DNA from 3 places in the Cohaesibacter gelatinilyticus genome. Region 1 is predicted to be linked to each of the others. Evidence: riboswitches for the same ligand, from Rfam matches in the RefSeq annotation. Region 1 holds a riboswitch; each other region holds the start of a gene.

The links. A riboswitch is a leader RNA that binds a small molecule or an ion and turns the genes downstream of it on or off. The one in region 1 is predicted to bind thiamine pyrophosphate.
Region 2: linked by a shared signal. The riboswitch ahead of thiC (phosphomethylpyrimidine synthase ThiC) and the one ahead of CRO57_RS23775 (FAD-dependent oxidoreductase) in region 1 are both predicted to bind thiamine pyrophosphate.
Region 3: linked by a shared signal. The riboswitch ahead of thiM (hydroxyethylthiazole kinase) and the one ahead of CRO57_RS23775 (FAD-dependent oxidoreductase) in region 1 are both predicted to bind thiamine pyrophosphate.

What each region holds. Positions count from the first base shown of each region.
Region 1 is NZ_OBEL01000010.1:65,451-75,937, reverse strand. It holds gene CRO57_RS23780 (DUF1176 domain-containing protein) at 294-1,427, shown strand; TPP riboswitch at 1,550-1,668, shown strand; gene CRO57_RS23775 (FAD-dependent oxidoreductase) at 1,767-2,852, shown strand; gene thiS (sulfur carrier protein ThiS) at 2,849-3,046, shown strand; gene CRO57_RS23765 (thiazole synthase) at 3,056-3,859, shown strand; gene CRO57_RS23760 (thiamine phosphate synthase) at 3,861-4,502, shown strand; gene CRO57_RS23755 (hypothetical protein) at 4,553-5,503, opposite strand; gene CRO57_RS23750 (class I adenylate-forming enzyme family protein) at 5,764-6,960, shown strand; gene CRO57_RS23745 (thiolase family protein) at 6,957-8,069, shown strand; gene CRO57_RS23740 (nitroreductase) at 8,066-8,752, opposite strand; gene CRO57_RS23735 (cytochrome-c peroxidase) at 9,094-10,149, opposite strand.
Region 2 is NZ_OBEL01000005.1:338,373-348,859, reverse strand. It holds gene CRO57_RS19250 (3-hydroxybutyrate dehydrogenase) at 1-3, shown strand, start outside; gene CRO57_RS19245 (hypothetical protein) at 85-681, opposite strand; gene thiC (phosphomethylpyrimidine synthase ThiC) at 880-2,757, opposite strand; TPP riboswitch at 2,938-3,066, opposite strand; gene CRO57_RS19235 (autoinducer binding domain-containing protein) at 3,150-3,872, opposite strand; gene CRO57_RS19230 (Rrf2 family transcriptional regulator) at 4,034-4,501, opposite strand; gene gcvA (transcriptional regulator GcvA) at 4,866-5,795, shown strand; gene CRO57_RS19220 (acyl-CoA dehydrogenase) at 6,079-7,266, shown strand; gene CRO57_RS19215 (CaiB/BaiF CoA transferase family protein) at 7,430-8,653, shown strand; gene CRO57_RS19210 (acetylornithine deacetylase/succinyl-diaminopimelate desuccinylase family protein) at 8,910-10,181, shown strand; gene CRO57_RS19205 (ABC transporter substrate-binding protein) at 10,269-10,487, shown strand, end outside.
Region 3 is NZ_OBEL01000001.1:552,356-562,842, forward strand. It holds gene CRO57_RS02435 (coiled-coil domain-containing protein) at 1-1,222, shown strand, start outside; gene CRO57_RS02440 (PilZ domain-containing protein) at 1,235-1,615, shown strand; gene CRO57_RS02445 (LysR substrate-binding domain-containing protein) at 1,812-2,675, shown strand; partial or broken gene CRO57_RS25335 (IS481 family transposase) at 2,687-2,807, opposite strand; gene CRO57_RS02450 (ABC transporter permease) at 2,908-3,663, opposite strand; gene CRO57_RS02455 (ABC transporter ATP-binding protein) at 3,660-4,388, opposite strand; gene tenA (thiaminase II) at 4,438-5,130, opposite strand; gene CRO57_RS02465 (ABC transporter substrate-binding protein) at 5,130-6,068, opposite strand; gene thiD (bifunctional hydroxymethylpyrimidine kinase/phosphomethylpyrimidine kinase) at 6,152-6,973, opposite strand; gene thiE (thiamine phosphate synthase) at 6,970-7,608, opposite strand; gene thiM (hydroxyethylthiazole kinase) at 7,605-8,417, opposite strand; TPP riboswitch at 8,470-8,564, opposite strand; gene CRO57_RS02485 (bifunctional allantoicase/(S)-ureidoglycine aminohydrolase) at 8,982-9,818, shown strand; gene CRO57_RS02490 (LysR family transcriptional regulator) at 10,073-10,487, opposite strand, start outside.

The DNA.
Region 1 (10,487 bases):
TTTTCACGACTATCTGAGAAATCCCAGGCCTACACATTCCCTTCATTCTCTCTCCTCATTCCTGCGAGAAAATATTCATGCAGCAAGACGCAAACCGGTATTGGCAAGGTTGACCGCCTATCATCACTCATCAAGGTCAGGTTTTTCATTGGTTTTGCGACTTGCTGTGATATGAGCGGTTTCCACAAGGTCCATTTGAGCGTTGAAGGCTCAAACCTTTTGACTGTTAGCTGTCCATGACGGAAGATGATGCATATTTTCAGGATAGGCATTCACATTCGAAGGGGCTTTTCATGACCAAATCGTTTCTGTTTTCTCTTCGGCCAATAGCCAAAACCTTCCGGTTAGCATCCAGACAGCTTGCCTTGCTTGCTTCTGTTGGCATCGCAAGTTTCATCGGCATAGCTAATACCAATGCGGGCGGTTTTCGCGAGTTCAAGGACAGTCGGACCTGGTGTACGATAGCGCTCTCTTGCTCTGTCTCTACATCCGCCAAAGCGTATAATGGCATCACGACGCTATCAATCCGTCGCCACAATCCACTTTCTGCGCCTCTGGAACTGGTTCTGGAAGCTAAGGATGCATTTTCTGCAGGAGATCAGATCGACTTCCTCATCGACGATAAGGAACTGCTGCATATCGAGCTTCAACCAGATGATCCTGCAATCGGTTCCACAAACTATGTGGTCAGTCAGCAAAGTGTAGTCGATTCTGCAATTGAAGACCTGAAAAAAGGCAGTCAGGCTTTGATAGTCTTGCGTAAGAATGGAGAGCAAATCGATAGCCAGTTCTCGCTAGCGGGGACTGTGGCCTCCATGCTGTTCCTCGATGAATTCCAGGATCTGCTGGATACTCCCTATGCCTTTCACGCCATCGGCACCAAGAAGCCGAACCCTCGGCTGAATATTGAGTCCATTACGCGGCTTGATCAAGTGCCGCGATCAATATTGACAAATTGGTTTGTAGGCGAAGAGAAGGAATGTAGCTTCTTTAGTGATACGAAAATGGAGCGCCTGACCTTTGGCGATGGCTTCAAGATGCAGATTGGAACAAAAGGAAAGAGCGATGGCGGCACGCTCTATAGTCTGCCTTGTGGAACAGGTGGCGCCTATAACCAGCCATATAGTCTGTTCTTCGAGCCCAATGACACAACCAAACTGATCTCACAGATTCCATTCAGAGTGAATGGCAAAGCCCAAGCAAAGCAGGAAATGCCTGATGCCTGGAATATCAGCTGGGATTTCAAGAACAAAAATCTGGAGAGCTTTTTCAAGGGCCGTGGGCTCGGGGATTGTGGCTCTTACTCTCGCTGGTCCTTGATGAACCAGAACGGCACCTATTTCTTCAATTTGAAGGAAATGCGGGTCAAGGATGATTGCGACGGCGACTACGCAGGTGGTCCAACCAAGTGGCCGAAAGTGAACTAGGCGGCATGGTCCTAGCCAAATTATTGCTCCTGCTTTGCAATCCCTGCATGTGAAAACTTTTCCAAAAAGCCAAGACCGAGCCCTTTGGCATTGACAATGCTGATCCTGGTCAGCATTGTCTCCGCAACAGCTTGGGGAGTCCCGACAGGGGGCTGAGAGTCGTGCCGCGGAGTGATCCAGCGCAGTTACCCGAAGAACCTGATCCAGCTCATACTGGCGGAGGGAGATGCTGTTGCCAAGGGTCCCACTCATCATGGGTTTACTAGTTTTCTCAATCTAACCCTGGCATTCTCTCATTCGTTGGATGAGCCTTGTCGAAAGCTTTAGACGAGGCAATTCATGTCCAATATAAATACCTCATCTGGCCTGTCTCACCCGGCCATAAATCTATCCCCTCTTCCCGATATTCATATTCGTGGTGCTGGCATTGCCGGCCTCTGCACGGCGCTCTCATTTGCCCGTCGCGACGCAAAAATCCTCATCAGCGAATTACGTCCGTCGCTCGCAGGGCACGCCTCCTGGTATGCAGGAGGCATGCTGGCCCCTTATTGCGAGCGGGAAAGCGCCGAAGAAGTGATTGAGCGCCGTGGCGTCAGTTCCATTGATTGGTGGGACAAGGTCGAGGAAGGACTGGTCAGCCATCACGGTACATTGGTTGTCGCACCGCCTCGAGATCAAGCAGATCTGACGCGCTTCTCTCGCATGACCAATGGCCACAAGTTGGTGGATGAGTCAGAGATCCGCGAATTGGAGCCTGATTTGAACAGCACTTTCCGCCAAGGTCTGTTTTATGCAAGTGAGGCTCATATGGATCCTCGTATAGCGTTGGAAACACTCTTAAGCAAAGTCAAGGAATTAGGCGGTGATATCCGTTTTTCTTGCGACCAATCCATGTTGGGCCAATGTGATTTGGAGTTGGATTGCCGAGGGATGAGTGCGCCCCTTCCTGAACGGCGCGGGGTGCGTGGTGAAATGCTGCTTTTGCATGCACCAGAAGTAAGCCTGACCCGCACAGTGCGCCTTCTACATCCACGCATCCCGCTTTACATCGTGCCCCGTGATAATCATCACTTCATGGTGGGGGCTACCATGATTGAAAGCAAACATGATGGCGCCATCACAGCGCGCTCCATGATGGAATTTCTCAACGCCGCCTATGCAGTCGTTCCTGCTTTTGGTGAAGCAGAAATCATCGAAACCGGGGTCGGGGTACGTCCTGCCTTTCCTGATAATCTGCCTAAGATGCATTTTGATGAGAAGAACCGCACCCTCTCGATCAACGGCTATTATCGTCATGGATATGCCCTGGGCCCGCTATTGGCAGAAGCCGCTGCCAACTGGGCGCTTGACAATGTTCAAGATGCCGACTTCCCCGTAACGTCCCTATCCTATCTGTCTGAACCAGCCGAAAAGGTGAGACAATGAAACTGATCGTAAATGGCGAGACCACGACGGTCGAAGCTACCACCCTTTCATCCCTGCTTGAAGAGATGGAGTTCAGCGGCGATTGGCTCGCCACTGCCGTTGATGGCGAACTCGTCGCCGCAGAAGATCGAGACGCTTTTCTTCTGAAAGAAGGGCAGCGCGTGGAAATTCTAAGCCCAATGCAGGGAGGCTGATTGATGTCCATGAACAATGATCAACTCACGCTCTATGGTCGCATCGTTTCGTCTCGTATGTTGCTGGGAACAGCGCAATATCCCTCTCCTGCCATATTGGCAAATGCGGTCGAACGGTCAGGTTCCGAAATCATTACGGTGTCCTTGCGCCGGGAACTGCCCAAAGGAGCGGACGGCCAGAGCAGCGGTGGCAGCTTTTGGGATCTGATCCAAAATCTTGGCGTCCATATTCTGCCCAATACCGCAGGTTGCCATACTGCCAAAGAAGCCATTCTGACAGCCAAAATGGCTCGAGATCTGTTCAAGACCAACTGGATCAAGTTGGAAGTGATTGGCCATCACGACAGCTTACAGCCTGATATCTTTGCACTGGTGGAAGCAGCACGAGAACTGGTTGCTGATGGGTTTGAAGTCTTTCCTTATATGACCGATGATCTGGTTCTGGCCGAACGTTTGCTGGAAGCGGGCTGCAAGGTCTTGATGCCTTGGTGTGCCCCAATTGGCTCGGCACAGGGGCCTGTGAATGTTCATGGCCTTCGCGCCATTCGCGGAAATTTTCCTGAAATCCCGATGATTGTGGATGCTGGTCTTGGTCGCCCATCTCATGCAACACAAGTGATGGAACTGGGCTTTGACGCAGTGCTGCTGAACACGGCTGTGGCGAAAGCAGGTGACCCAGCCTTGATGGGAGAAGCCTTTGGCAAGGCAACTGATGCCGGACGCCAGGCTTATTTGGCAGGCATGCTTGAGCCACGGGATATGGCGGTTCCTTCAACTCCAGTGATCGGCCAAGCTGTATTTGGGGAGGTTTAAAATGAGCGATCAATCTCGAAGCGTTGAAATACTCGACCCCTTCTATCTGATTGTCGACAGTGCAAACTGGGTCGAACGTTTGGTGCCGCTTGGGGTGAAATTGGTGCAGTTGCGCATCAAGGACAAACCTGACGACGATATCCGTGCTCAAGTCAAAGCTGCCAAAGCAATCTGTGCCGCGCATGATTGCAAACTGGTGATCAATGATTATTGGCAACTCGCAATTGAGGAAGAGTGTGAATGGCTACATTTGGGTCAGGAAGATCTTGCCGACGCTGATCTCGACGCTATTCGTGCTGCAAACCTGAAACTTGGCCTCTCTTCTCATGACGGGGCGGAGTTGAAGGCTGCTTTGGATGCAAAGCCGAACTATATCGCCCTTGGTCCTATCTATCAGACAATCTTGAAAAAGATGCCCTGGGCACCGCAGGGATTGGAGAAGCTTCTGGTTTGGAAGAAGGCTTTGGGAGACATGCCTTTGGTCGGCATTGGTGGTTTAACCCCCGAGCGTACTCCTGATGTCTTGCGTGCTGGTGCAGACAGTGCGGCAGTCGTTACCGATATCTTGCTGAATGACAATCCGGAAGCAAGAACCAGAGAATGGATTTCGGTGACCCAGCCTTGGCGCTCCGCCCAGTCCTGATCAAAAAAAGGCGGCTCCGCAAACCGCCTTTTTTAGATCTCATTCCAACATCACGCAAACTTGGCCGTAAGTGGTATGTCTGCGAATCCTTGAGGCTGCTTAGCGTCAAGCTTGAAATCAACCTCATCCTTGTAAGAACCGGATTTCTCAAAACCCAGTTTTTTATATGCCATGGATAAAGCGGCTTTCGGATAGACATGCAGTCCACTTGGCTTGTTATTCTTGGCTTCATAACCAAAGAAGCGCTTCAGCACGCCGTTACCATAATTCACGGCATAGGCGTTGCGCACTTCGGTATCCCAGTGCTCCAGCGTCAGCGAGATATTCAAACAATCTTCATTCTCAACCCGGTGAGGCGCATGTAGAGGCCAATAAGCCATCTGGCCCGGTTCCAGATGATAGATTTCAGCATAATCATCATACCAGGGCTCAAAAGGAAATTCCTCGCGCGTCTCTCGTAGCAGAACTCTTTGGCGATCCACTCCTGAGATAAACGGTTCGCGGTTGGGATAGATATAGACTTTCTTGCGCCCCGCAATCTGCCAAAGATGCTGCCCTGGGAGATCGAAATGGTAGAGGGTCTGGCATTTGGGAGAAGTAATGAGAATGCCCATATTGCGCTTGTAGGTATTCAAGCCAGGAACATGACTTTCGAATTCTTCAAAGAGCTGATCCAAGACAGCCTTGTATCGAGGGTCAAAATCCTGACAATGGCGAATATTGAGCCACAGGCGTCCCTTCTTGATTGCTTCAATAGCCTCTGCGCCCGAAGCACTTCCTAAAACACCTTCGCGCCAATCGGCGGTCTTCGGATCTCCCTCGCCCATGGTCGCGAGATTATAATGCTCAGGCGGAGTTTTCTCGATCAATTTTGCCAAAGCCTCTTCGCTGAACAAATCTGATTTGTGTAGACTATGCTCAATCACCAGAGTGTGTTTGCTCCACAATTTGGAAAATTGCGGTTTCCAGCCGGTTACAATTTGCCCCATATCTGCAGTCATGTGCAGCATCCTTATTGATTGCCAAATATCATTAAATGGTCAGACTTCCTGAGAAGCCTTCCTTTGTCTTGGTGTCATGACAACAAAAGGAACTTGCATAAACGTGAAAAGCCGCCTCGAAACCCGCTTCTGGGCGCAACTGACTGAAACTGGAGTAAACAAGACCTTTCTGAGGTCTCTAAAATTTAATGCACTATTGGTGAGCAATGCGGTACAGTGGCGCCGCAACATTCCTGGTACACATAAACAGATTGAACAGAATGACGGACAGGTCCCCTTTTCGACTTGGCAACGCCACGACATTACTGGCGGGAAAAGCAGATCTCTTTGATAGCCTTCAACGGGCTTTGCATTCGACAAACTCCATTCAGACTTGTCAAACCGGACCTTCTCCCCTCTTCATCAAAGAAGAAGCCCAACAATGGCTCTATTGCGAGACCTCAGGCTCGACCGGCAAAGCCAAGATCATCCGGCGTAAACCTCAAAGCTGGATAAGAAGCTTTGCGGAAAATGGTGATCTGTTTTCGCTTTCAGACAAGGATCGTTATGCCACTCTCGGCCATATTGGGCATTCGCTCACGCTCTATGCTTTGTTAGAGGCTTTCCATCATGGCGCCGATATTGCCATGATGGACAGCTCCAGCCCAAAGGCCCAACTTCTTAGCCTCTTTGAGCATCAGATTTCCATTCTCTATGCCACTCCGACCCAACTCCGGCTCCTTGCGCATGCCGCCAGAGCGAAAAACCAGGCTCTTTTCCCTGCTTTGCGCCTTCTCATGATTGGCGGTGGCAAACTGGATGCGGCCTTGCTCGCTGAGATGAAGCAGCTTTTTCCCAAAGCCCGTTTGCATGAATTCTATGGGTCCAGTGAAACCAGTTTCCTCACGCTCAGCGACCCGACGACTCCTGTTGGCTCTGTCGGGCGGCCCTATCCCGGAGTCACGTTGCACATTCGACATCCAGACCAACCTTCCCAATCTTTCAAGCCTTTCGAAACCGGAGAGATATGGATCAACAGTCCCTATTTGTTTGAGGGCTATACTCAGGGTAAAAGTGCCTATACCTACCGGGAGGGAGATTTCCTGACCATTGGCGAAATGGGATACCTGGATGACAAGGGCTATCTCTATCTCAAGGGACGTAAAAGCCGTATGGTTACCGTTGCCGATCACAATGTATTTCTACAAGATGTCGAGCAAATTCTGCTTGGACACAAACGAGTGGAAGGCTGTGCCGTGCTGGCGCTGGAAGATGCCTTGCGTGGCTCTCGCATCATTGCGATCATAGAGGCCAAAGATCATCCTGATCTGCTTGATGAACTCCGCAAGACTTGCAGTCAATCCCTGACACAACATGCCATTCCCAAAAGCTTTGTCAGGCTGGACAGTTTACCCAAATTACCTTCGGGCAAAGCAGACCTGCAGGCTTTGCAAACATGGATTGAGACACAAGAATGAGCCGCTGTTCTATTCTCGCAGCCCGCCGCACAGCAGTAGTTCCGCGCAATGGCGTTTTCAAAGACATGGCCTTACAAGATTTAGCTCAACCGGTCATTGCGCAATTGCTGAAGGATGCAGCTCTTTCACCAAACCATATTGATGAGCTTATTGTGGCCAATGCCGTTGGCCCTGGTGGCAATCCCGCACGCTTGTGTGCGTTGGCCAGTGATTTACCTCAAACCGTGGCAGGTCTCACCATTGATCGCCAGTGCGTTGGCGGACTTGATGCGGTGTTGCTGGCCAAGAGCCTGATACAAAGCGGCCAATGCAACATTGTTATTGCCGGTGGGGTGGAGAGTTATTCCCGCCGGCCTTTGCGCTATCATACTTTTTCCGACGGCTCAGCCCCGCAAGCTTATGAGCAGGCCCCTTTCACGCCATGGCCTGACCGCGACCCGCTCATGTCGCAGGCCGCACAAACGCTCGCAGAATACTTGAATATCTCACAAGCCCAGCAAGATGCATGGGCAATGGAGAGCCATCGACGTGCCAGCGCAACACCGTCGGATTTTCTTGAAGATGAAATTGTCCTGCTTGCCGGGCAGTCAAGAGACAAGTTTACCCGCAGTTTGACATCTCGCCATTGCCAGAAGGCCAAGGGCATTTGCGGCACTATCACAGCAGCCAATATGGCTGTGGCCGCTGATGCAGCTGCCTTTCTAATTATTGCAAATGAAGATATTGCTCGTGGCTATACAGGTCAAAAAATTGAAATTCTTGAAGGTGCCAGTCTTGGAGATGATCCCCAAATGCCCGGGCTGGCCCCTGTTTCCGCCATGGAACAAGCTTTACGCAAAAGCAGACTTACGATAGCCGATATTGATCACGCCGAAATTATGGAAGCCTTTGCCGTTCAAGCAATTGCTTGCCAGCAAAAGTCCGGTCTGGATGCAAAAAAGGTCAATCGATATGGCGGCGCCCTGGCAAGAGGTCACCCGATCGGTGCGTCCGGCGCGATATTGGCAACCCGCCTTTATCACATATTACGCCGAGACAGAGGCATCGGTCTGACGGCAATTGCAGCGGCTGGTGGTTTGGGTACAGCATTGATAGCAAAATCTGCTTAAGTCCCGGCTTCGAACCCATAAAAGCTCGCAAATTCCTCAAGACTGGCGCGTTCAGTGCGAAACTGATTGACCGGATGGGCCTCATCGGCTTTTCCGACCGCAAGGCCACAGACCACCATTTCGTCTTCATGAAGACCCAGATTTTCATGAATGACACTGGCATAATTGGCCATGGCCCCGATGCCCGTGGCGCTATAACCCAGATCCTCTACTTTTAACAAGAAACTCATCAGGAACATGCCCAAATCCATGAAGCAGCCTTTTCCCATTGCCTTGTCAATGGTGACGATAATGCCCACGGGCGCACCAAAAAAGCTGTAATTGCGCGCAAATTGCTGTCGTCGCCCTTCAATATCCCGCCTGGAAATATTCAAAGCCTGATAGAGTGCATAACCAGCCGCCCGTTGGCGTGCTTTCAGCTCGCGCGACATGGGCTCAGGGAAATAACTATATTCATTATCAAAAGGCCGCTTTTGCACTATCGCCTGTTGTAGCTGATCAATCAGCCGGGAAAGCGGATCGGCACTTAGAATATGCAAGCATCCGGGCTGCAAATTGGCTCCACTTGGGGCCGACCGCGCGGCCATGCACATCGCTTTCAAATCATCCAGACTGACTGCTTCATCCAAAAAGGCACGCACAGAGTGACGAGAGGCGAACAAATCATCCAAAGACCCAGACATTATCAAATCCACCTTCCGGTATCATGAGTATGGAGACAATCATCTCACCCCAGTTTACGACTTGAACTCATGCCGCCAGCCATCCATATGCGGTTTCACATCAAATGAAATTCGATGTTTGATAGCGATATAGCCCAGCCCCAAGCGCGGCTAATTCAAACAAAGCAGATTTTGGGATTCTTTCCAAGGTCTTTAAAGTGTTGGCTATTCTCACCAAATACGCATCGCCCTTGCCAAGGGCCGGAACTTGCTGTCCAGTGCTCGACAAAGGCGATGGCCTCCTCTTAATTGACTTAAGAGGAAACAGCACCGAAAATTTCATCTCGGTGCTGTCTGGAGCTTTATTTCGCGATCATTGCTTCTGGTTTTGGGGTCGTGGCTGTTTCTACCGGCAGGATCGGATAGATCACCTTAGGCTGCTCACCGGTCAGAGTTTTGAGGAAAGCTGTGATAGCCTTGATCTCATTATCTGCCAGTTTTTCACCCAGCTGGCTGGTCCCCATGATGGCAACAGCCTGCTCCAGATCCCATACCTTGCCAGAATGGAAATATGGTGCTGTCAGCTCAATGTTACGCAGTGGCCCGGCGCGGAAGACATATTCTTCATCTGCGGTTTGCGTGACAGCAAAACGCCCCTTATCACCTGCTGGCAGGATATCTGCACCAGGTTTCTCAACCACACCAAAGGCGTAGTAGCCTTCACCCCCCAAGTTAACGCCGCCATGACAGGAAGCACATCCTTTATCCATGAAGAGCTTCAATCCCTCCTGCTCCATGGTCGTCAGCACCTTGGTGTTGCCTTCCAGGAATTGATCGAAGCGAGACGCAGGTGTGATGAGGGTGGCCTCGAAGGCCTCGATGGCTTTGGCCATATTGTCGAAATTAACCGGTTTTTCCTCACCCGGAAAGGCTTTGCCAAATCGTTCCACATAGTCTGGCAAGCTTGCAAGTGTGGCTTCAACACGTGCGGGCGTAGAGGCCATTTCGACCCCAGCCTGAACTGGACCTTTGGCCTGAGCCTTAAGATCTTCGGCCCGGCCATCCCAGAATTGAGCGGCATTGAAAACCGCGTTAAATACGGTCGGAGCATTTCTTGGGCCCTTTTGCCAACCATGACCGATGGAAGTTTCCAGATTGTCATCACCGCCCATGCCAAGATTATGGCAAGTGTTGCATGAGATCAGGCCCGAGGAAGACAGGCGTGGATCAAAGAACAGCATCTTTCCGAGTTCAACCTTTTCTCCTGTCACGGCATTGTCTTTTACCGCCGGGACAACAGATGGAATAGGTTTGAACATGTCTTTGGCATCATTGAGCAGTTCATTGCTCTGTGCGGACGCCATACCTGCAAGCAAGGCTGTACAGGCAAGCAGTGTGGTCGCAAAGCGTCTGGTCATAACGGACCCTCCTAGTTGCTTTTTAGAACTGTTAAAAACTAGCCCTTCAACCAGAATGTCGCATTGCGCCGTATCGTTGCTTTATGATATTAGAATGATTATAAAGTGAATCGTAACTTATTGATTTTTATCAACTACGTATTATTGCGCCCTTTTTTCATATCAAAAGGCAGCGCGCGATTTATGCTATATGTTTTTTTGATGAACTCGATTATTTCCCACTTAGTTTAGCTTTTCTTGCATAGTTTCGCACAGGGGCAGATTGTCCTGCGGCACTATGGCTCTCAATCACAATACACACTAATCACAAGATTAAATCTGATTTCTCAAATCGGCAT
Region 2 (10,487 bases), on a different contig from region 1:
TAAGAACCATCTTGGTTCCTACATCAGTTCAAGAAAACTCTTGTCGCCGAGTTTTGATTTTGGCGGCGAGATCAGATTGGAACTCTACCCAACTCGCATGCGCAAAGGCACCATCACCTTGCCCTGAACCTGACATGGCAGACCAAGAGGCACGATCTCGTAGCCGCAACTTAGTAACCATGTCAGCCATGACGCTTCCACTGTGAAGATCAACCCCCAGATTCGACGTGCCTTGCAATAAGCTATCATCTCGCCAACCATAGACTGACACAATTCCATTTGCCTATGGTGGCTCGCCTCATCATTTAACAAAATGATAGGCGACAGCTCGCCAATTCCCGGACCAGATGGATAAGCTTCAATGCCGAAAACTTGTGGATATATGGTCGCTCCAGGATGATTGCCTGTGGTGGGAACGAGACGACAATAAGCCATGATATCGTCGCCGTTCTTTGCAACAAAATGCGCAACACCCTGACCGTCGAAACAATCCTGTCTGGCTTGCCCAATCTGGATATCACGAACGGCACCGTCTTGTCCGCTTTCGGTTACTTCGCGAAACTGCAGTGCTGGTTCGGATTTCAAAATAAACTCATCGGCATTGCTTCGACGGAATGCAAAGCAGGATCGCAACAAATCTGAATGATCCGCTACATTGCTTTCATCGATAACAATTGGCATGGTCCAAGCCTCGTCTGGGCACGATGGAACAGAACCTAAGGCTCATTCCGACTACTTTATCAGTATATCAAACCATCAAAATATTGAGCAGCCCTGAGATTTCAGGGTGTCGAAATCACCAGTGTCAAAACCGGCATGCAATCGTCTTCGGAATGGATCAGAGGCTTAAACCCCTGATCTATTTCATGAATTATTCCATCAGGAATCTATTGAAGAGCCAGTGATAGTGGAGTCCACTTGCTGATTTTCCAGTGGCAGATACAGCTCTCCCCCCTCACGGAACTTCTCCGCCATTGCTGCCAAGCCCTCTTTCTGAGCTTCAGCACGGATGTCATGAGAGATGCGCATGGAGCAGAATTTCGGTCCACACATGGAGCAGAAATGCGCCACTTTGTGAGCTGCAGCCGGCAAGGTTTCATCATGGAAAGATCGCGCGGTTTCCGGATCCAAACCCAGATTGAACTGATCTTCCCAGCGGAATTCAAACCGCGCCCGGGACATGGCATCATCGCGCAATTTCGCCGCCGGATGGCCCTTGGCTAGATCTGCGGCATGAGCGGCAATCTTATAGGTGATCACGCCGGTTTTCACATCATCCCGGTTTGGCAAACCAAGATGCTCCTTGGGCGTCACATAGCACAGCATTGAAGTACCAAACCAACCAATCATGGCGGCACCAATGCCGGAGGTGATGTGATCATAACCCGGCGCAATGTCGGTGGTGAGTGGCCCAAGCGTATAGAAAGGAGCCTCATCGCACTCTTTCAGTTGCTTCTCCATATTCTCCTTGATCTTGTGCATCGGCACATGGCCTGGTCCTTCAATGATGACCTGACAATCCTTTTCCCAAGCGATTTTGGTCAGCTCACCCAAGGTTTCCAGCTCAGCAAACTGCGCCGCATCATTGGCATCAGCAATCGAGCCTGGGCGCAATCCATCGCCAAGTGAGAAGGAGACGTCATAGGCTCGCATGATGTCGCAGATATCGGCGAAATGCTCATACAGGAAGCTTTCCTTGTGATGATGCAGGCACCATTTGGCCATGATGGAACCGCCACGGGAAACAATGCCGGTCACCCGATCCACTGTCAGGGGAACATGGTGCAGTCTTATACCCGCATGGATGGTGAAATAGTCAACGCCCTGTTCGGCTTGTTCGATCAGCGTGTCACGGAACACTCCCCAGCTCAGATCCTCGGCAATGCCATTGACCTTTTCCAATGCCTGATAAAGCGGCACGGTGCCAATCGGCACTGGAGAGTTCCGGACGATCCATTCGCGGATATTATGGATATTTCGACCGGTCGAGAGGTCCATCACCGTATCAGCCCCCCAACGGGTGGCCCAAACCATCTTGTCGACTTCTTCTGCCATGGAAGAGGTCACGGCTGAGTTGCCGATGTTAGCATTGATCTTGACCAGAAAATTTCGGCCAATGATCATCGGCTCACATTCGGGGTGATTGACATTGTTTGGAATGATGGCACGCCCACGGGCAATCTCATCACGAACAAATTCTGCCGTGACGTGATCCGGAATGGAGGCACCGAAGGCTTCTCCGTCGCGTTCCACGTTCCCGGCTAGCACCTCGCGCCCCAGATTTTCGCGAATGGCCACATATTCCATTTCCGGGGTGATGATACCGGCGCGCGCATAAGCAATTTGCGTGATCGCCTTGCCATCCTTGGCGCGCAATGGCTGATGCTTGACCGGAAATTCCGGCACGAGACGATCTCCCTTTGCAAAACCATTATCTTCCGGTTTCACATCACGACCGACATAGCTCTCCACGTCACCACGTGCTTCCGCCCAGCCAGCACGAATGCGCTTCAGGCCTTTCTGAATATCAATTGGCTCGTTCGGATCTGTATAAGGTCCGGATGGATCGTAAACCCGCACCGGCGGCTCACCCGCTGTTGGATGAACAGCAATTTCACGCATCGCAACCTTCAAGCCCGGATAGAGCAAGCTGGGCTGATAGATCTTGGACGAACCCGGCAATGGACCGGTTGTCACACTCGGGGTTGTATGTTGATTGGATGGTTGCTTGCCATTTGTTTGGCCATTTGCAGACATAGGAACTCCTTGCGCATTTCGCGTATTGGAGATCCAGCATCAAGCGGAGAAGATAAAGCGCCCGCATTGCGGAGAGAGGAAACTGAAGATGTTTCTTTATGATCAGACTCGCCTCTTACTGAAACAAGATCGTTTGGTCTGACATAATAAAAGCAAAATCAGAAAATCCGGATGGATAGGTCCTGTATCGCTGCACCGTCCCTACGCCAGTATGAACTGGATCAGGTTCATAGGGTCACTGCGGTGCTTGTCCAACGGACATAGCTAGCAGACTCTCAGCTCCTTACCGGAACCCCCCTGGTGAATGCGCGAAACATGGAACAAAATGACGCAGCTGTCAAATCCAAGATTGCGCTCCGTCAGACGTTTGCAATAGTTGGTAATTTTGGGAATTAACTGATCAAACCCTGACGAAGAGCCTCCGCCACGGCTTGCGTGCGATTGACCGCCCCCAGTTTCTTGGCGGCTGACGCCAAATACCAGTCTGCTGTATATTGGGAGATGTTCAGGATCTGGGAAATTTCCCACGACGTTTTGCCGACCGATGTCCATTTCAGACATTCACATTCACGCGGTGTCAGCTTTTTCTTTGGCTTGTCAGGACTGCTTCGAAGCATGTCTCTTACCCGGTTATGGGCATAAATACCGACTAGATGCAGAGCATGCTTGTCATCGGGACTCAGCTCTACGCCATCTCCACCAAAGGACAGAGCCGCCTGAAAGGCACCGGGTCGATAAACCGGCACACAAAACCCGTCCGGCATGCCAATGGATGCTGCTTCATCCATCACCTGGCGCGCTTGTTTGGAGAGTCGGACCTTGGGGCCACCGACTTCACTCCATTCAAATGGAAGATGAGATGTTCGCACCCGTTCCACGACCGGATCGAAATCAATGAAAGACTGATCAAGATAGCGCACATTCCAATCCTCGGACCAGCCTTGCAACAAGATCAATTCTTCAAGGTTCTCACCAGTATCGGGAATGCCGCACATGATAAAGCCAGTATATCCGAAGTCATTGGATATGCCTTTCAACGCCTCAAGAACGCCATCGACCTGACTTTCATTCTCAATTTTATCAAGAAATCCAAAAATGCGATTCTGCAATTGCATGTCTCGCCTACCAACCAATCAGACCGGTCTGGAAACACAGACCTTATTCTGTAACAACTCATAAACTTGAATTGAAACAGCATAGCCAATCGGTTGGGCGCGGTCAAAAACCAAACCCTAAATTGCTTAATTGCGCACAAGCGCAACCTGGCGTGGTTTTTCTAGTTTAAGACAGGCTTGGCAGAAGCCTTGGGATCTTCAATATGCAGCAAATTGCGCATATCGCCTTCTTTTTGCGTCAGGTCAGCGAGCGTATATTTATCCAGCGCTTTCAAAAAAGCTTCCAGAGCATCATTGAGTGCATGGTTGAAATCACACATGGAGAGCAACGGACAATCGTAGCTGCCTTCATCAAAGCAATCAGCCAAATGGAAATTTTCCTCGGCTGCACGAATAATCTCACCCAAGGTGATGTCCTTAGGTTCTTTCGCCAGTTTCAAACCACCATTGCGTCCACGATGGGTGGTAATGAAGCCATTGGAAACCAGAATAGGCAAAATCTTGAACAGATGATATTCGGAGATATCATATACGCGAGCGATCTCGCTCACTTTGGCGAACTCTTCGCGCTTTGCTGCGCAATACATCAAGATGCGGACAGAATAGTTTGCCTGTTGCGTCAGTCTCATGGTTCAAAACTTCCCTATACGAATTCAAATCCTGCCTGCATTACGCAAGCCACTTGGTCCTGTGCTGATTTGAATGGTCTAGTCTTTATATAAAGGGCAAACGCTTGCAACGCAAATATGTCGCCCCCGTTTCTAATCAATTTAATGACAGAAAAGGCATTTGCAACTGATCAGGGTCAAACAAGCTATTTTTATAAATGTGAAATTAATTTAGCTGACCTTTGTCATGATCAATATACATGCCCTGCATGCCTTAAAATTTTGGTTCTTTGGTGATTTTCCCTCTTTTCATACGAAAAATCATTCTTTACGCTGTCGATCAATAACAAAATCTCCAATGCATCATAACAAAAGCACATGATCCATGCTGAAATATCTTCCCTCACTTAGTGCACTGCGTGCTTTTGAAGCCGCCGCTCGCCATCTCAGCTTCACCAAAGCAGCCAGCGAACTGGGAGTGACTCAAAGCGCCATCTCGCGCCAGATGCGAGCAATGGAAGATCTGCTGGGACTGCGTTTGTTTGAACGCACCGGCCATGGCCTTGTTCTGACCGAAGCTGGAGAGGTCTATGCCCACAAGATCCGCACCAAATTACAGGATATCGAAACCGCGACACTGGAATTATTGGCTTATCGCGGGCAAGGTGGCGAACTCACTATTGCATGCCTGCCCACATTCGGTGCGCGCTGGCTGGTTCCACGTCTGACCAAATTTACCGCAGCACACCCAGAAGTTCTCATTCATATCGTCACCAAGATTGAGCAGTTCGAGTTCATGGGTGAGGATATCGATGCCGCTTTTCATTTTGGTGAAGGTGCCTGGCCAGGAGCCCTGACCGACCCCTTGATGCCCGAATATATCGTGCCACTTGCTCACCCGGATCTTCTAAGGCGCAGGGATGAAATCGGGCTTGAACAACTGCTACTGGAGCAGCCTCTGCTGCAAGCAACCTCGCGCCCCAATCTGTGGAGCCATTGGTTCAATGTCACCGGGCATCATCATCCTAACCCCCATGTTGGCCCACGGTTCGAGCATTTTCATATGGTCATTCGCGCTGCGGCCTCCAAGATGGGTGTCGCACTGCTGCCACGATTTCTGGTTGAAGAAGAAATTGCATCGGGTGATCTGGTTGCGCTGGATAGCCACCTGACCCGTTCCAATGGCGACTATTATTTTGTCTATCCGCAGTCCAAACGTGCCAATCCCAATTTGCAGGTTTTCCGCACCTGGATCATGCGCGAGGCCATCAGCGCCAAAAAGGAAATCAACAAATTGAACAAGCATCAGGACTGATGCTGACACTCCTCAATCTATGCGACAGTCTATCCACCAATATGACACAAATGCATCACACGTCAGCTATACTGGCACAAAACAGTCAATTCTTGCCAATTTAACATAACCAAAACGCATGCACCCCTGAAATTTATTCGTTTCTCTTTGTCCTGCTGGATGGATATTGTGCCGTTAAGAACCATCGGAGTCACCTATCTGTCTGATGGATACATGATTGAGACGCATGCGTGCTATTCGGACTTGTCGCGCACGCCTTGCCAAACCGCTCTAAGGAAAAGCCATGTGCGCCAAACCACAATTCTCTTGGGACGATCCCTTCCATTTTCGTGACCAGCTGAGCGAAGACGAACGCATGATCATGGACGCGGCCCGTGCTTTCTGTGATGATCGTCTGATGCCTCGCATTCTGGAAGCCAATCGTCACGAAAAGTTCGATCGTGAAATCATGAACGAGCTGGGTGAGAATGGTTTCCTTGGCTCCACCATCCCAGAGGAATATGGCTGTGCTGGTGTCAACCATGTTGCATATGGTCTGGTTGCCCGCGAAGTTGAGCGCGTCGACTCTGGCTATCGTTCTGCCATGTCCGTGCAATCTTCCCTCGTCATGCATCCGATCTATTCTTACGGCACTGAAGAGCAGCGCAAGAAATATCTGCCGAAACTGGCAACAGGTGAAATGGTTGGTTGCTTTGGCCTGACCGAACCTGATCATGGTTCTGACCCTGGCTCCATGGTAACCCGCGCAGAGAAAGTCGATGGCGGCTACAAGCTGAACGGCGCGAAAATGTGGATCACCAACTCCCCGATCGCTGATATTGCCATTGTCTGGGCCAAGTCCGACGCCCATGAAAACAAGATCAAGGGCTTCATCGTCGAGCGTGGCATGGAAGGCTTCACCACGCCAAAGATCGAAGGCAAAATGAGCCTGCGTGCTTCCATTACCGGTGAAATCGTTCTTGATAATGTTCTGGTTCCTGAAGAGAACCTGCTACCAAATGTTTCCGGTCTTGCTGGTCCATTCGGCTGCTTGAACAAAGCGCGTTACGGCATTGCATGGGGCGTTCTGGGTGCTGCAGAATTCTGCTGGCATGCTGGCCGTCAATACACCCTTGATCGCAAGCAGTTCGGCCGTCCGCTGGCTCAGACACAGTTGATGCAGCTAAAAATGGCAAACATGCAAACCGAAATCACTCTTGGTCTTCAAGCCGCCCTGCGCGTCGGCCGCATGATGGACGAAGGCAATTGCCCTGTTGAGAATATTTCCCTGATCAAGCGCAACAACTGCGGTAAATCTCTCGATATCGCTCGTATTGCCCGTGACATGCATGGTGGCAACGGCATCTCCGACGAGTTCCACGTGATCCGTCACATGGTCAACTTGGAAACCGTCAACACCTATGAGGGCACCCACGACATTCATGCTCTCATTCTGGGCCGCGCCCAGACCGGCCTGCAGGCATTCTTCTGATCCTTCCTCATTGTGTGATCAGATCAGAGAGGCGGGATGTCTTTCCCCAAACCCGCCTCTCACTTTTTCCGGCCCGACTTTCCTGAGCCGGGCAATTCCTTTTCTCAGGTCAACTGTGCTCTCAATGATCCCAGTCCGAGCCTGACCATATTCAGGACCCGACATGACTGGCGCTCTTTCCCATATCCGAGTTCTCGATCTTACCCGTGTGCTGGCTGGCCCATGGTCTGGCCAAATTCTGGGCGATCTCGGTGCAGATATCATCAAGGTTGAGCGCCCGGGCGTTGGAGATGATACCCGCGGTTGGGGCCCTCCCTACCTGAAGGACAAGGATGGCAATGAGCGTTCGGATGCAGCTTACTTTGGTTGCACCAACCGCAACAAACAGTCCGTCACCATCGATATCACCAAGCCAGAAGGGCAAGCCCTGATCCGCGAACTGGTCGCCAAGTCTGATATTCTGGTTGAGAATTACAAGGTTGGTGGCCTTAAGAAATATGGCCTTGATTATGACAGCTTGAAAGCCATCAAGCCCGACCTGATCTATTGCTCCATCACCGGCTTCGGTCAGACAGGTCCTGATGCCACCAAAGCGGGTTATGACTTCATGATCCAGGGCATGGGTGGTCTGATGAGCGTGACCGGCCAACCAGAAGGCAGCCCGGGTGGCGAGCCGATGAAGGTGGGCGTTGCCCTGGCCGATGTCATGACCGGTCTGTATTCGACTATCGGTATTCTGGCAGCCCTCGCCTATCGCGATCAAACTGGCGAAGGCCAGCATATTGATATGGCTTTGCTGGATGTTCAGGTTGCAACCCTAGCTAATCAGGCGACCAATTATCTGGTTTCCGGCAAAGCCCCGACCCATATGGGCAATGCTCATCCCAATCTGGTGCCATACCAAACCTTCCCGACGTCAGACGCACACTTCATTCTGGCTATTGGCAATGATAGCCAGTTCGCCAAATTCTGTGCGATTGCAGGCCTTGATGATTTACCTGGCGATATCCGCTTCGATACCAACCGCCACCGCGTGGAAAATCGCGACGTGTTGGCCGCCAAGATTACAGCGGTGACTGCCGATAAACCGCTTGATTACTGGATGGAAAAACTGGGCAAAGCAGGCGTTCCTTGTGGTCCGATCAACTCCATTGATCGCGTCTTTGAAGAACCGCAAATCAAGCATCGCGGCATGGCTATTGAAGTACCAGCCAAAGATGGCAGCATGCAGCCCGGTGTCGCCAACCCGATCAAGCTGTCCAAAACTCCGCCAAGCTACAAGTCTGCCCCACCAGAGCTGGGCGAACATACATTGAGCGTGTTGGCCAATCTCCTTGGGAAAGATGAGAGCGAACTGGAAGCGTTAAGCTCGGGGAAGATAATTTAAGAATTGTTTTCTTCAGAGAGAATTGCTTGGAACAAGAACCCGCAAAAGGAAACCCTTCCTTTTGCGACGGCCGATAGGCAAGCGCGAAGCGTGCCCTCGCAGGCCTGAGCGCAGCGAAGAATAGCCGGCAAGAGAAAAAGAGCCTCCCTTTTACACATCCGATCCCGTTTCCACTCGACAAAGCTGATCAATTCACTCCATTCTGTTGACTCTATTTTGAAAACAGAGATTGGGACCAGCTAGAGGAATCCGGGTCATGGATAGCATCTTGCAGCGCATTGACGATAAGGAAGCAGATCTCATTGCGCTGACGCAAGATCTGATCCGCTTTCCCACGATCAATCCTCCTGGCGAAGCCTATGAGCCTTGTGCCCATTATCTGGGTGAGCGGCTTAAAAAACGCGGCTTTGATGTTCAATATGTCCGCGCTCACGGCACGCCCGGCGATAGCGATCAATATCCACGCATCAATATCATCGCTCGCAAGAAAGGCGGCCGCCCGGGCCCTTGTGTACATTTCAACAGCCATATCGACGTGGTGGAAGTAGGAAAAGGCTGGACCAAGGATCCTTTTGGCGGCGAAATTGCGGATGGCAAGATATATGGTCGTGGCGCCTGCGATATGAAAGGCGGGCTTGCCGCCTCCATCATTGCGATCGAAGCTTATATCGAAGCCAACCCGGACTTTCCCGGCGCGATTGAGATTTCCGGCACCTGCGATGAAGAATCCGGTGGTTATGGCGGCGTTGCTTATTTGGCTGAACAAGGCTTCTTTGCAAAAGACCGCGTTGATCATGTTATTATTCCAGAGCCTTTGAACAAGGACCGTATTTGTCTCGGTCACCGTGGTGTCTGGTGGGCAGAAATCGAGACCCATGGCCATATTGCCCATGGCTCGATGCCCTTTCTTGGCGACTGCGCTGTTCGCCATATGGGTGCGGTGATTGATCAGTTTGAAGAAAAGCTCTATCCGGCGTTGGCGGAAAAACGCACGGACATGCCTGTTGTGCCACCCGGCGCACGTCAATCTACGCTGAACATCAATTCAATTCATGGTGGCCAGTCGGAAGATTATGACGGCCTGCCTGCCCCATGTGTTCCCGATTCCTGCCGTATGGTGATTGATCGCCGTTTCCTGATCGAAGAACAACTGGATCAGGTCAAAGGCGAGATAACTAAGCTGCTGGATGAATTATCGGAAAACCGAGACAAATTCCGCTATGAGATCAAGGATCTGTTCGAAGTTCAACCGACCATGACCGACAAGGAGCAACCGGTTGTACAAGCGGTGAGTAGCGCAATCTCGGATGTACTGGAAACCCAGCCTGATTATGTAATCTCCCCCGGCACCTATGATCAAAAACATATCGATCGCATCGGCAAGCTGAAAGACTGTATTGCCTATGGGCCCGGTATCCTCGATCTGGCCCATCAACCGGACGAATATGTGGGCATTGAAGATATGCTCGATTCCGCTAAAGTAATGGCGAAAGCCATCCACAACCTGCTGAACGGGGATCAGCAGTAACCATTCAGGCTCACGCCATATAGAACACAAAACCCGTCAACTCCGTGCTGACAGGACAGGTCAAACTCAGGTCGGGAGGACCACAGGATGAAAACCATTGCCAAACTGACGACCGCATTTGCAACAGCTTCCTTGCTGCTCGCATCCACTGCGCTGGCGGCAAAAGATGACATCACCATCGGTGTCCGTCTGGAACCTCCACATCTGGATCCGACCGCAGGCGCAGCAGCTGCTATTGATGAGATCGTCTATGCCAATATTTTCGAAGGTCTGACCCGCATTGATCAGACTGGCTCTGTCAAACCT
Region 3 (10,487 bases), on a different contig from region 1:
ATCCATTTCGCCTTCCACCATGTCGACCCTGGTCGATGGTGTTGACGGGCGGCTGGCGGACCAGAAAAGCCTGCAGCAATATGTGACCGGCATTCTTGTTTTCTTGGGACTGATTGGCACTTTTGTCGGCTTGATGGCAACATTGGCATCGGTCGGTGACATTCTTGGTGCTCTGGATTTGACCAATGGCGATGCAATGGCAGTTGTCGCCAAACTGATGGACAATCTGCAAAAACCACTCAAAGGTATGGCAACCGGTTTCTCTTCCTCTTTGTTCGGACTGGTTACCTCATTGACCCTTGGTGTGATGGGGCGTTTTGCCGCCAAGGCTTCCAATGATTTGCGGACCAACTTTGAAGAATGGTTGGCTGGTGTTGCTCAGATTGACGAAAATGCACATGCTGTTGATGAAGAACTGGAAGAGGTCTCCAACGGAACCAATGGTGTCAGTGCCCGGCAACTACAGCTTCTTTATAAAGTGGCTCGTCACACCATGGCCAACAATGGCCGTGTCCGCAATCAAATGGAGACACTGACCAGTGCTGTGCAGTCCATGGTGGAACAGCAGCAAAAGGATCAACGTAATAGTGACGCGATGCTGACCTCACTTTCTTCCATGGCGCAACAGCAATCATCCATGGTGCAGGTGCTGGATCGCTCATCAAGGGCCATGCAAAGTCGTTATGATCTGAAAGATTTGATGGCGCATATGGAGGACAGACTGGCGGACCGTCAGGAGCGCATGCGTAATCGCATTGATGCGGTCAATCAGAATTTGAACACACTGGCGCTGTCCATCGAAACCCAATCCAGTCTGAATGATCAGGATCGTTCTGAAGCGAATGAGTTGATCAACGAACTTGATAAAGGCGCGCTTGATTTGCATCAACAAATGCTCCGCGAGCACAAGGAAGCCCTGTCCGGTGATGAGGTATCCAACCAGTCCGACAGTGACATGAATGATCAGGATGCGGCGCTCCGCTCCCAACTCAAGCTCACTCTGAAGCGTCAAGACAATGTCACAATCAATACAAAGGATCCTCTGGAACTCGGTAATCTGAAAGAGCGATTGAGTGAAGAGTTTGAGGCAGAAATTCGTGAAGATGATCACGGCCCCAATCCATCAGATCGTTGGGATCTGCATCAATTGATGCAGGAGGAGGAGCAACAAAAGCGCATCCAGGATGGCACCTTGAACATTGCTACAAAGTCAGCGGGATAAGAGAGTGGGATTATGAGTGTTGAAGGTCTGATCAAGAAAGATACCAAGGTCTTGCATAATCGCATCATGCAAGATCAGAAAGAAAACAAGCATCTGCGTCGTCATGCTCGTCATGAGTGCTTTATCATTGCTGTCATGACGGTCTTGGAACGTTCGGTGCCTCTGGAAGGGGTGATCAAGGAGATTTCCGCCGGAGGCGTTCTTTTTCGCCCTGCAAGTACCTATTTGCTATATCGCAAAGGTGAGCGCATTTCATTGATGCTGGGTGATCGTCAATTTTCGGGCAAGATTGTTGCGGTGCGTCCAACAGGGTATGGTGTGAAGTTCCTTGATACAATGGAAGAGGATGAGATAGATTCCATACTTGAGGATTTATCAATCGATCGCCAGTGATTTCCGAGAGTTTTGGACACTGTGACCGGACAGGAAAAATCATCGATTGTTAGGGCATTGTCATTCAACTGGCAAAGCGTGCGGAGAATCCTTTCAGTCCGTGCGCTTTTTGCTTTTATTTAGGCAGCTCGATAGACTATAGGTCTTCCTCGCTGGCTGTAATGGCGCAAGGCCTGGTGAAGTCTTAGGAGCTGTCATGAAACTCTCCATCAATCAATTGCGTGCACTTGAAGCCGTGGTTCGTACTGGAAGTTTTTCTGCAGCTGCAAAAGAATTGGGTATTTCCCAGCCGTCGGTCTCCAATCATCTGCTGGCATTGGAAAAGCATTATTGCGCTCAACTCATTCATCGTAACGGACGTCTTGCTGAACCGACCGAGTTATGCAGTGAAGTTCTTTCCCGGATACGTTCCGTTTTGGCCATGACCCGGGAAGTCGAGCAAATTCTCGAGGGCCGCAAGCAACTCCAAACGGGCACCATTCGACTGGGATATTCAACATATCAATTTGCTCTGCCGGTAATTTCAAAATTCATGGAACAATATCCCGATGTGAATATCGAGGCCAGGGCTATGGCTTCGCATGATCTCATGCCTTTACTGCAGGATGGCAATTTTGATGTGGCCTTCATCTCGGCCAAATCCCCGCCACCTGAAGTAAATGCCTTTGAAATGCGTATCGAACAGATGGTTGCGGTGGTTGGCAAGGAGCATCCTCTGGCACAATTCGAGATGTTGCAATGGAAGCAACTGGCAGATTTGCCACTGATTCAACGAGAAAAAAGCTCCGAAACACGTCGGGTTTTCGAGGCCAATGCAATCAAGGCAGGCATCTCCTTGAAGACTGTGCTGGCATTAGGGTCGTGGGGATCGATTGTCACGTCTGTTCAGAGTGGAATGGGGGTGGGAATCGCAATGGCGGGAGAGGTGACGGAATTGGACAATCTGGTTGCCATTCCAATTGATGACAATGAGCTTACGGTCTCGCATTTTTTGATCTGTTTACCGGAAATGCAGCACATCGCCTCTATCCAGGCGATTTTCGATATTGCCAGTCAATAAGGAAATACTTCCTCTAGAAGAAATGAAATGTCCTGACGCGTTAAACGGATGTGAAGCGGAGATCCGCGTTACATGGGGAATGATTGGCCTCAGAGCGTAGAGACAATCATTCAACGGCAAGAGTATCTGCCCGCAAAAGGCAGCGAGAATGACCTGATGATCAGTCGAGGGAATTGTTAAACACGAGGTCTGAGGTCTGCCAAAAGTCCGTTTTTTTGCGTCTTAATTGTGCCTATTGATAGTGACGGATCAGCCGGTCACAGATCTTGCCAACCCCGATATGGAGAAGCAGGGTCAAAAGCGCCAACACAAAGAGCGCTGCAAACATCAGATCGATCTTGGCGCGACCGTTGGCCAGCAACATCAAATATCCAAGCCCCTTGGAAGCCCCGACCCATTCGCCAATCACAGCCCCGATTGGGGCATAGACTGCCGCCAATCTCAGACCTGAAGCAAAGGATGGGATGGCTGCAGGCATTCGAATACGCCAAAGAATACGCTTCGCATTGCCATTCATGACATGCGCCAAATCCAGCCAGCCTTTCGGTGTCTGCATCAAACCGTCAAAGAAACTGGAGGCCACCGGGAAATAGATGATCAGCACTGCCATCAAAATTTTGGAGCTGATGCCATAGCCAAGCCAAAGGGTGAGCAGGGGCGCCAAGGCAAAGACTGGTAGAGCTTGCGTCAGCACCAATACAGGTTTGATCAAATAGCGAGCCATCGGGGAGGTCGCCAGATTAAGAGCTGTTAGTCCGCCTAACAGTGTACCCAGAACCAGGCCAAGGATCACTTCCCATGCAGTGATCAGACTATGTTCGAATATCAGCTCACGTGATGACCACAGAGTATTGATCACTTTTCCTGGACCGGGAAGAATGAAGGATGGGATATCAGCAAAGCTGACCAATGCCTGCCAGATTGCAAGAATGAGAGCGGTCGCAGCAAGGGGGCGAAGCACGGAATGAAGAGATTTGGACAAGGTCATGATCTCGCCTCCCGCAATTGCTTCAAAAGCCTTCCCTGACAGGCCAGCATTGCTTCATCATCAACCGCACGAACAGCCGGGCTGGCTGGTGGTTCCACTTCGCTGAGACCTTTTTCACTCATTAGATAGATAGTCTCGCCTAACCGGGCAGCTTCTGCTGGATCATGGGTAACCAAAAGGATGGTCGAATGTTGAAGCCATTCGGCAGCCAATTCCTGCATTTCAGACCGCATGCGGGCATCCAGCGCTGAGAAAGGTTCGTCCAGCAGCACGATGGAGCGTTCTTCCATCAAGGTACGGGCGAGAGCAACGCGTTGCCGTTGACCACCAGAAAGGGCTGATGGTTTCTTGGAGATGTGATCTGCCAGCTCAAGCTTGGCCAGGAGATCCTGCGCTTTATCTTTGTCGCCGTTGGAGCCGCGTAGTCGTGCTCCGATCAGCACATTGTCGAGCACGGTTGCCCAAGGCATCAGCAAATCGGTTTGGGCCATATAGGCCAAGCGATCGCTAAGCGGCTGACCGTCCGTTGCATCAATGGAGCCTTCGAAAGTCACTCCGGCTGCCAGACCGGCAATAAGGCGAAGGATGGTTGTCTTGCCAATCCCGGATGGACCAAGCAGGCAGGTCCATTCTCCGGGTTTCAAGGTAAGTTCCAATTGGTCAAACAAGGGTACCGCATCAAAATGCGCCTTACCTGTAAGGGAAATTCCAATCGGGTTCGCCATTCCATCGCCTTATTATCGTTTGTCTTTTGTGGGGCAGGTGAGTGCTTTACTAGTCAGCTCCCGCCATACCCATATCCCAAAAGCCTGCTTCCAGCTTGGTAGCCATGGTGAAGCGCTCACACAGTTTGGCCCAACGTGGGGAAGACTCGAAGTCGTCGCCGATACGGGCGGCGACTGCGCGATCAAGCATGCTACCAACATCGCGGCAAACATCCTGAAACTCTTCGCCAGCATAGGTATCAATCCATTGCTGATAAGGAGTGCCCTCAGTTGCTTCACGCCCCAGACGTTCACCAATCTCGCCATAGCCAAGCACGCATGGCATCAGGGCAGCCAGAAGATCAACCAGGTCACCATTCTGCCCTGCATCCAGCACATAGCGGGTATAGGCAAGATTGGCAAATTCTTCCTCGGCTTCAAACAGCTGCTCTTCGCTGATGCCATGTTCGGCACAAATGCCGACATGGAGTTGCATCTCGAAATTGACCAGCGCATTGACGGTGCCAGAGGCGATTTTCAACTCTTCCAGGCTTTCCGATTTCACCACTGCCAAAGCCCAAGCTCTGGAGAAGTGGATCAGAAAGACATAATCCTGGATGAGATAGTGCAGAAAGGCTTCTTTCGGCAATGTGCCGTCTTTTAGTCCTTCTACAAAGGCGTGGCGGGCATAGAGATCCCATGCCTTGCCGCTTGCCTGTCGCCAGAGCTGATATGCCCGGCCATAGTCAGGATGAGCCGTCATTATTTGGCTGCACCCAGATCGATTGCCAGATCAGAAACTGGTAGAATTTTCTTGGTCAGACCAGATTTCAGCAGGAAGTCTTCGTAGCGAGCGTAACGACCATGGTCGAGCGCCGCTGGAGACAGGGTGAAGCGTGGCCAGGTATCAACCCAGGCCTTGGCGTTCAACTCATCTTGCAGCTCTTTGGAGGTGCCAGAGAAGATTTTCCAGGATTCTTCCGGATAGTTCACGATGAACTGGGTTGCTTTCTCGGTAGCTGCCAGGAAGCGCTTGATCTTGTCAGCATCCATTTTCTCTGGATTGGCGACATAGATCAGCTCATCATAGGATGGGATGCCCTGTGCTTCTGGGTAGAAACAACGACCAGCAATGCCTTCAATTTCCATCTGGTTCAGCTCAAAGTTACGGAAAGCACCGATAACAGCATCAACCTGTTTACTCATCAGGGATGGAGACAGCGACCAGTTGACATTGACCATCTCGACATCGGTCATTTTCAGACCATCTGACGCCAGCATGGTGCCTAGAACGGCTTCTTCAACACCTGCAACAGAGAAGCCAACCTTCTTGCCTTTCAGATCTGAAATCTTCTTGATCGGACCGTCTTCAAGAACCAGAAGACAGTTCAGTGGGGTGCCAACCAAGGTGCCAACGCGCTTCAGTGGCAGACCTTCAGCAACTTGCAAATGCAACTGTGGCTGATAGGAAACAGCCAGATCAGCTTTGCCAGCAGCAGCGAGCTTTGGTGGGTCAGCAGGATCAGCTGGAGCGATCACTTCCACTTCAAGGCCTTGCTCTTTGAAATAGCCTTTTTCCTGGGCAACGATGATAGGGCCGTGGTCAGGGTTTACGAACCAGTCAAGGATCAGAGACAGCTTATCGGCAGCAAATGCAGGCGCTGCAAACAGAAGTGAAGCAAGAAAAACAAAGAGACGCATGACTGCGATCCTTTCAAGTCTTTGTATCAATCGCGCTCTCACTCAATGACTGACAGCGCATCCGGGGGATATTGGTGGGCGTATTATTCAGCCCACAATTCATGAAAGTGGTGGGTTGGACCGTGACCGGTCTTATCCTTGTTATGGGAACCGACATTCAGATCATCAGCCATGGCGACCGCACCAGCCAGATAGGACTTGGCAGCCGCAACCGCAGCTGCGGGATCTTTTTCCTTTGCAAGTTCAGCAGCGAGGGCTGCAGAAAGCGTGCAGCCTGTACCATGGGTGTTGACCGTATTGATGCGCTCGGCCTCGAACCAACTCACTCCATCTTCCGTGACCAAAAGATCGGGACTTTCTTCGCTATCCAGATGACCACCCTTCATAAGAATGGCTTTGGGTCCGAGAGCAAGAAGTGCCTTGCCTTGGGCAAGCATTTCATCACGCGTTTTGGCTTCGGTCTGACCAAGCAGAGCAGCGGCTTCTGGAAGGTTAGGGGTCAGCATGTGTGCCAATGGCAACAAGCGCGTACGAACCATCTCCATGGCTTCAGGTTCCAGCAATGGATGACCACCTTTGGCAATCATCACCGGATCCAGCACAATCGGAACATCCTTGTGGGAGTGTAAGGCGTCCGCAACCGCTGCAGCAATATCAGCATTGGCAATCATACCGATTTTGACAGCATCGACGCGGATGTCGTCAAAAATGGAGGCAATCTGATCGGCCACAAATGATGGGGGCACCAGATGAACACCGCTGACCCCTTGTGTGTTCTGCGCGGTCAATGCCGTCAATGCGGTCATGCCATAGACACCACGCGCTGAAAAGGCTTTCAAATCAGCCTGAATGCCAGCACCACCAGAGGGATCAGAACCGGCAATGGAAAGAGCGGTGGCAATCATGATCGTGCCTCCTTGATCAATTTGGAAAATTCTTCGGTTGCGGAGGTTACATCTTTCTGGCCGCAAATGGCTGAGACAATTGCAAGGCCATCAGCGCCCGCCTCAAGTATCTGCGCAACATGCTCTGCTTTCAGGCCACCAATCGCCACCGTCGGTACGGGGCTGGCAACTGCAATCTCAGCCAATCCATCAAAGCCAATGGCAGGTTTATGATCTGGTTTGGTTGGGGTCGCAAAGACAGGTCCAATACCGATATAATCAACCTGACTTGCATCGACCTGTTTGACCAGATCGAGCCTCTCGACGGATAGGCCCAAAATCATCTCCGGCCCAATCAGCTTACGCGCTTCCTCAACCGGCATATCCCCTTGACCAATATGCAAGACATCTGCTTGCAGGGCATGGGCAGCTTCTACATTGTCGTTGATCACCAGAGCGACTTCGGTGCCCTTCAGCACTTCTTTCAGCTCCTTTCCAATGGCGATGAACTCTTCTGTAGTCGCTGTCTTATGGCGTAGTTGCACGGCGGTGATCCCCCCAGCAACGGCTCGCCGGGTGGTCTCCACCATACCCAAAGGCTCACAAAGGTCGGGGTCGAGAACCAGATAGAGCGAAAGATCGATCATCTGTCTCATGCAACAACCCGATCAGCAGAAATATCTTCTGGCTGGAGAGCGGTCAGTTGATCCAGAAACTGCCAGGCAAAGGAACCGGGCCCTTTGGCTGTTTGAGCAGTCCATGTGCCTGCTTCAGCAAACAGGGCAAGGGATGCAGCAGTGGCAAGGAACGCATCCTTCTCCACTGCTGCAAATGCCCCCACCAATGTCGTCAGTGAGCAGCCCATCGCAGTGATCTGTGACATCAGGGCGGAGCCGCCTGCAATACGCGCCTCTCGATTGGCATCACAAACAAAGTCAATTTCACCGGTCACGGCGACTACACAGTCATGTTGTTTGGCAAGGGCACGAGCAGCACCTTCAGCAGCGGCAACTTCATCACCGGCATCGACACCTTGGCCGGAGCTGGCTTCACCTGCCAGCGCCATGATCTCGGATGCATTGCCACGGACAATGGTTGGCTTCAATGCCATCAAGTCAGCTGCTGCCTCGCGTCGAAGAGACGTCGCAAAATGAGCAACGGGATCCAAGACCCACGGCTTGCCAGCTTCATTGGCAGCATTGGCTGCATTCTTCATTCCCTCGATCCAGTGAGGAGACAGAGTGCCTATATTGACGGTGAGGGAAGATGCGATAGCTGCGAACTCACCACTCTCTTCCGGGCTATGTACCATGGCAGGTGAGGCACCAGCAGCCAGCAGCACATTGGCTGAGATATTCATGGCCACATAATTGGTGATGCAATGAACCAATGGATTGGTCGCACGCATGGAAGCAAAACAGGCCTGAATATCGGCATGCAATTTTTTGGAGGAAACGTCGCTCATATGAACACTCCCTTGGGAGGGAGTGGCTGGATAAATCCCAACACAAGCTTTGAGACTATCCGACGCGACTCCCTACGCCAGTATGATCTGGATCAGGTGATAAGGGTTCTTCTCAGCCCGACTTAACGGACGCCCCTGTCTTGAGCTTTTGACTAATCACAAAATGCAAAATTTGTCACGCAAAAAAGTTTTTATATTAAATTCAGATCTGTATTTAATTTTTCTTTGAATCTTTTTCTGAACTTGAACCACTTTAAGGAGTTAAAGTGCGGATGTTACTTTAAGAGGGTATAATTATTTATATTAATCAGTATGTTATAGGCTAGTTTAGAATCGGATTTTGAATCATGTTAAGTGATTCTCAGCTCATCTGATCGAGGCATGGCTTGTCCTTGAAACAACTCAAGAAAAGCTGTGTGTCATCAAAGTCGGGCAGTGGTGAATTTTTGATTTTCAATTTTTCCAAGGCAGTCCTTCATGACTGAAAGCAGTGACCGCCAAGCGCAAATTTGCTTTGATGAGTCGGATAGAAGAGCGCTCCGTTTTGCAATTTTGAAAGACCCTATGAGCAACAAATCCTATCATTCTCCGGTCGGAGGCCTGCCTCCTCAAAGTCAACTGACAAGTGGTCGAGCCGTCTTTACTGACGCCTATTGTGTCATTCCCAAAGGGGTGATGAGCGACATTGTCACTTCAAATCTGCCCTTCTGGGAAGGCAGCAGAAGTTGGGTTCTGTCACGTCCCTTATCAGGCTTCTCGGAAAGCTTCTCTCATTACCTGACCGAGCTATCACCTAGCGGCGGAAGTGCTAGACCTGAGACCGAACAGGGTATTGAACATGTGCTGTTTGTCGTCGAGGGTGAGGTTGAGCTGACCTTGTTGGGTGAGGTCAAAAAGCTTGGCGAAGGCGGCTATGCTTATCTACCATCAGATGCTGATTGGCAGCTTTGGAACAGGAGCAAGGGCAGGGCAGTCTTTCACTGGATCAGAAAATATTATGAAGTGGTAGAGGGCATCGATATTCCATCTGCCTTCACCGCCAATGAGAAGGACATAACTCCGGATCTGATGCCGGATTGCAATGGTGTTTGGGCGACAACGCGCTTTGTCGAAGGAGATGACATGCGTCACGATATGCACGTCAATATTGTCACCTTCCAACCTGGCGGCGTGATCCCGTTTGCTGAGACCCATGTCATGGAGCATGGTCTCTTCGTGTTGCAAGGGAAAGCAGTCTATTTGCTCAATCAGGATTGGGTTGAGGTTGAAGCTGGTGACTATATGTGGCTTCGCGCCTTTTGCCCGCAAGCGTGCTACGCGTCAGGACCGGGGCCGTTTCGATATCTGCTCTATAAAAATGTCAATCGCCATATGCCTTTCCCGAAAGGGCTTAGGACGTAGGCTCATAAATGAGCTGTATTTGGCGTCAAAATGGTTTGATATGGCTAGAAAAAGAGTGAAGGATGGGCTGGATGCCCATTCAAGCTCTTTGCCGACGCCAGAGCTTGACCATTTTGTCGTCCAAAGGATAGGGCGATTTTTTCCGATCACTACGTCGCAAGGATTTGAAAATGCAACACATTGCCTGCATCCTTACTCCTTGCGATCGAAAAAACTTACCTCTACCAAATGCACCGCATTTATGAGCCTACGTCCTAGGACGTAACAGACATAACCTGCTTTTTGCTCTCATCAGCCATATAGTCGACAAACAACCGAATCTTTGGATCTAGCAGTTTGCGGTGTGGATAGAGGCAGGCAAAGCTCGAAGGCATGGGCGGAGTTTCTTCCAGAATGGGAACCAGAGTTCCGCTCGCAAGATGGTTGGCGATGTCAAAGCGTGGTTTGTTGACAATGCCGTGCCCATCCAAGGCCCACTCGGTCAGAACATCGCCATCATCGCTGTCATATTGGCCAGAGACTTCGAGCTTGATCGGGCCATCCTGTCCTTCAACCATCCAGAAATACTCCGGAGAACGCGGATAGCGTAGCATCAGGCAATTATGCTGGTCTTCTACCAGATCGAGCGGCGTGTTGGGTGTGCCACGCGTTTCAAGATAAGCCGGCGAT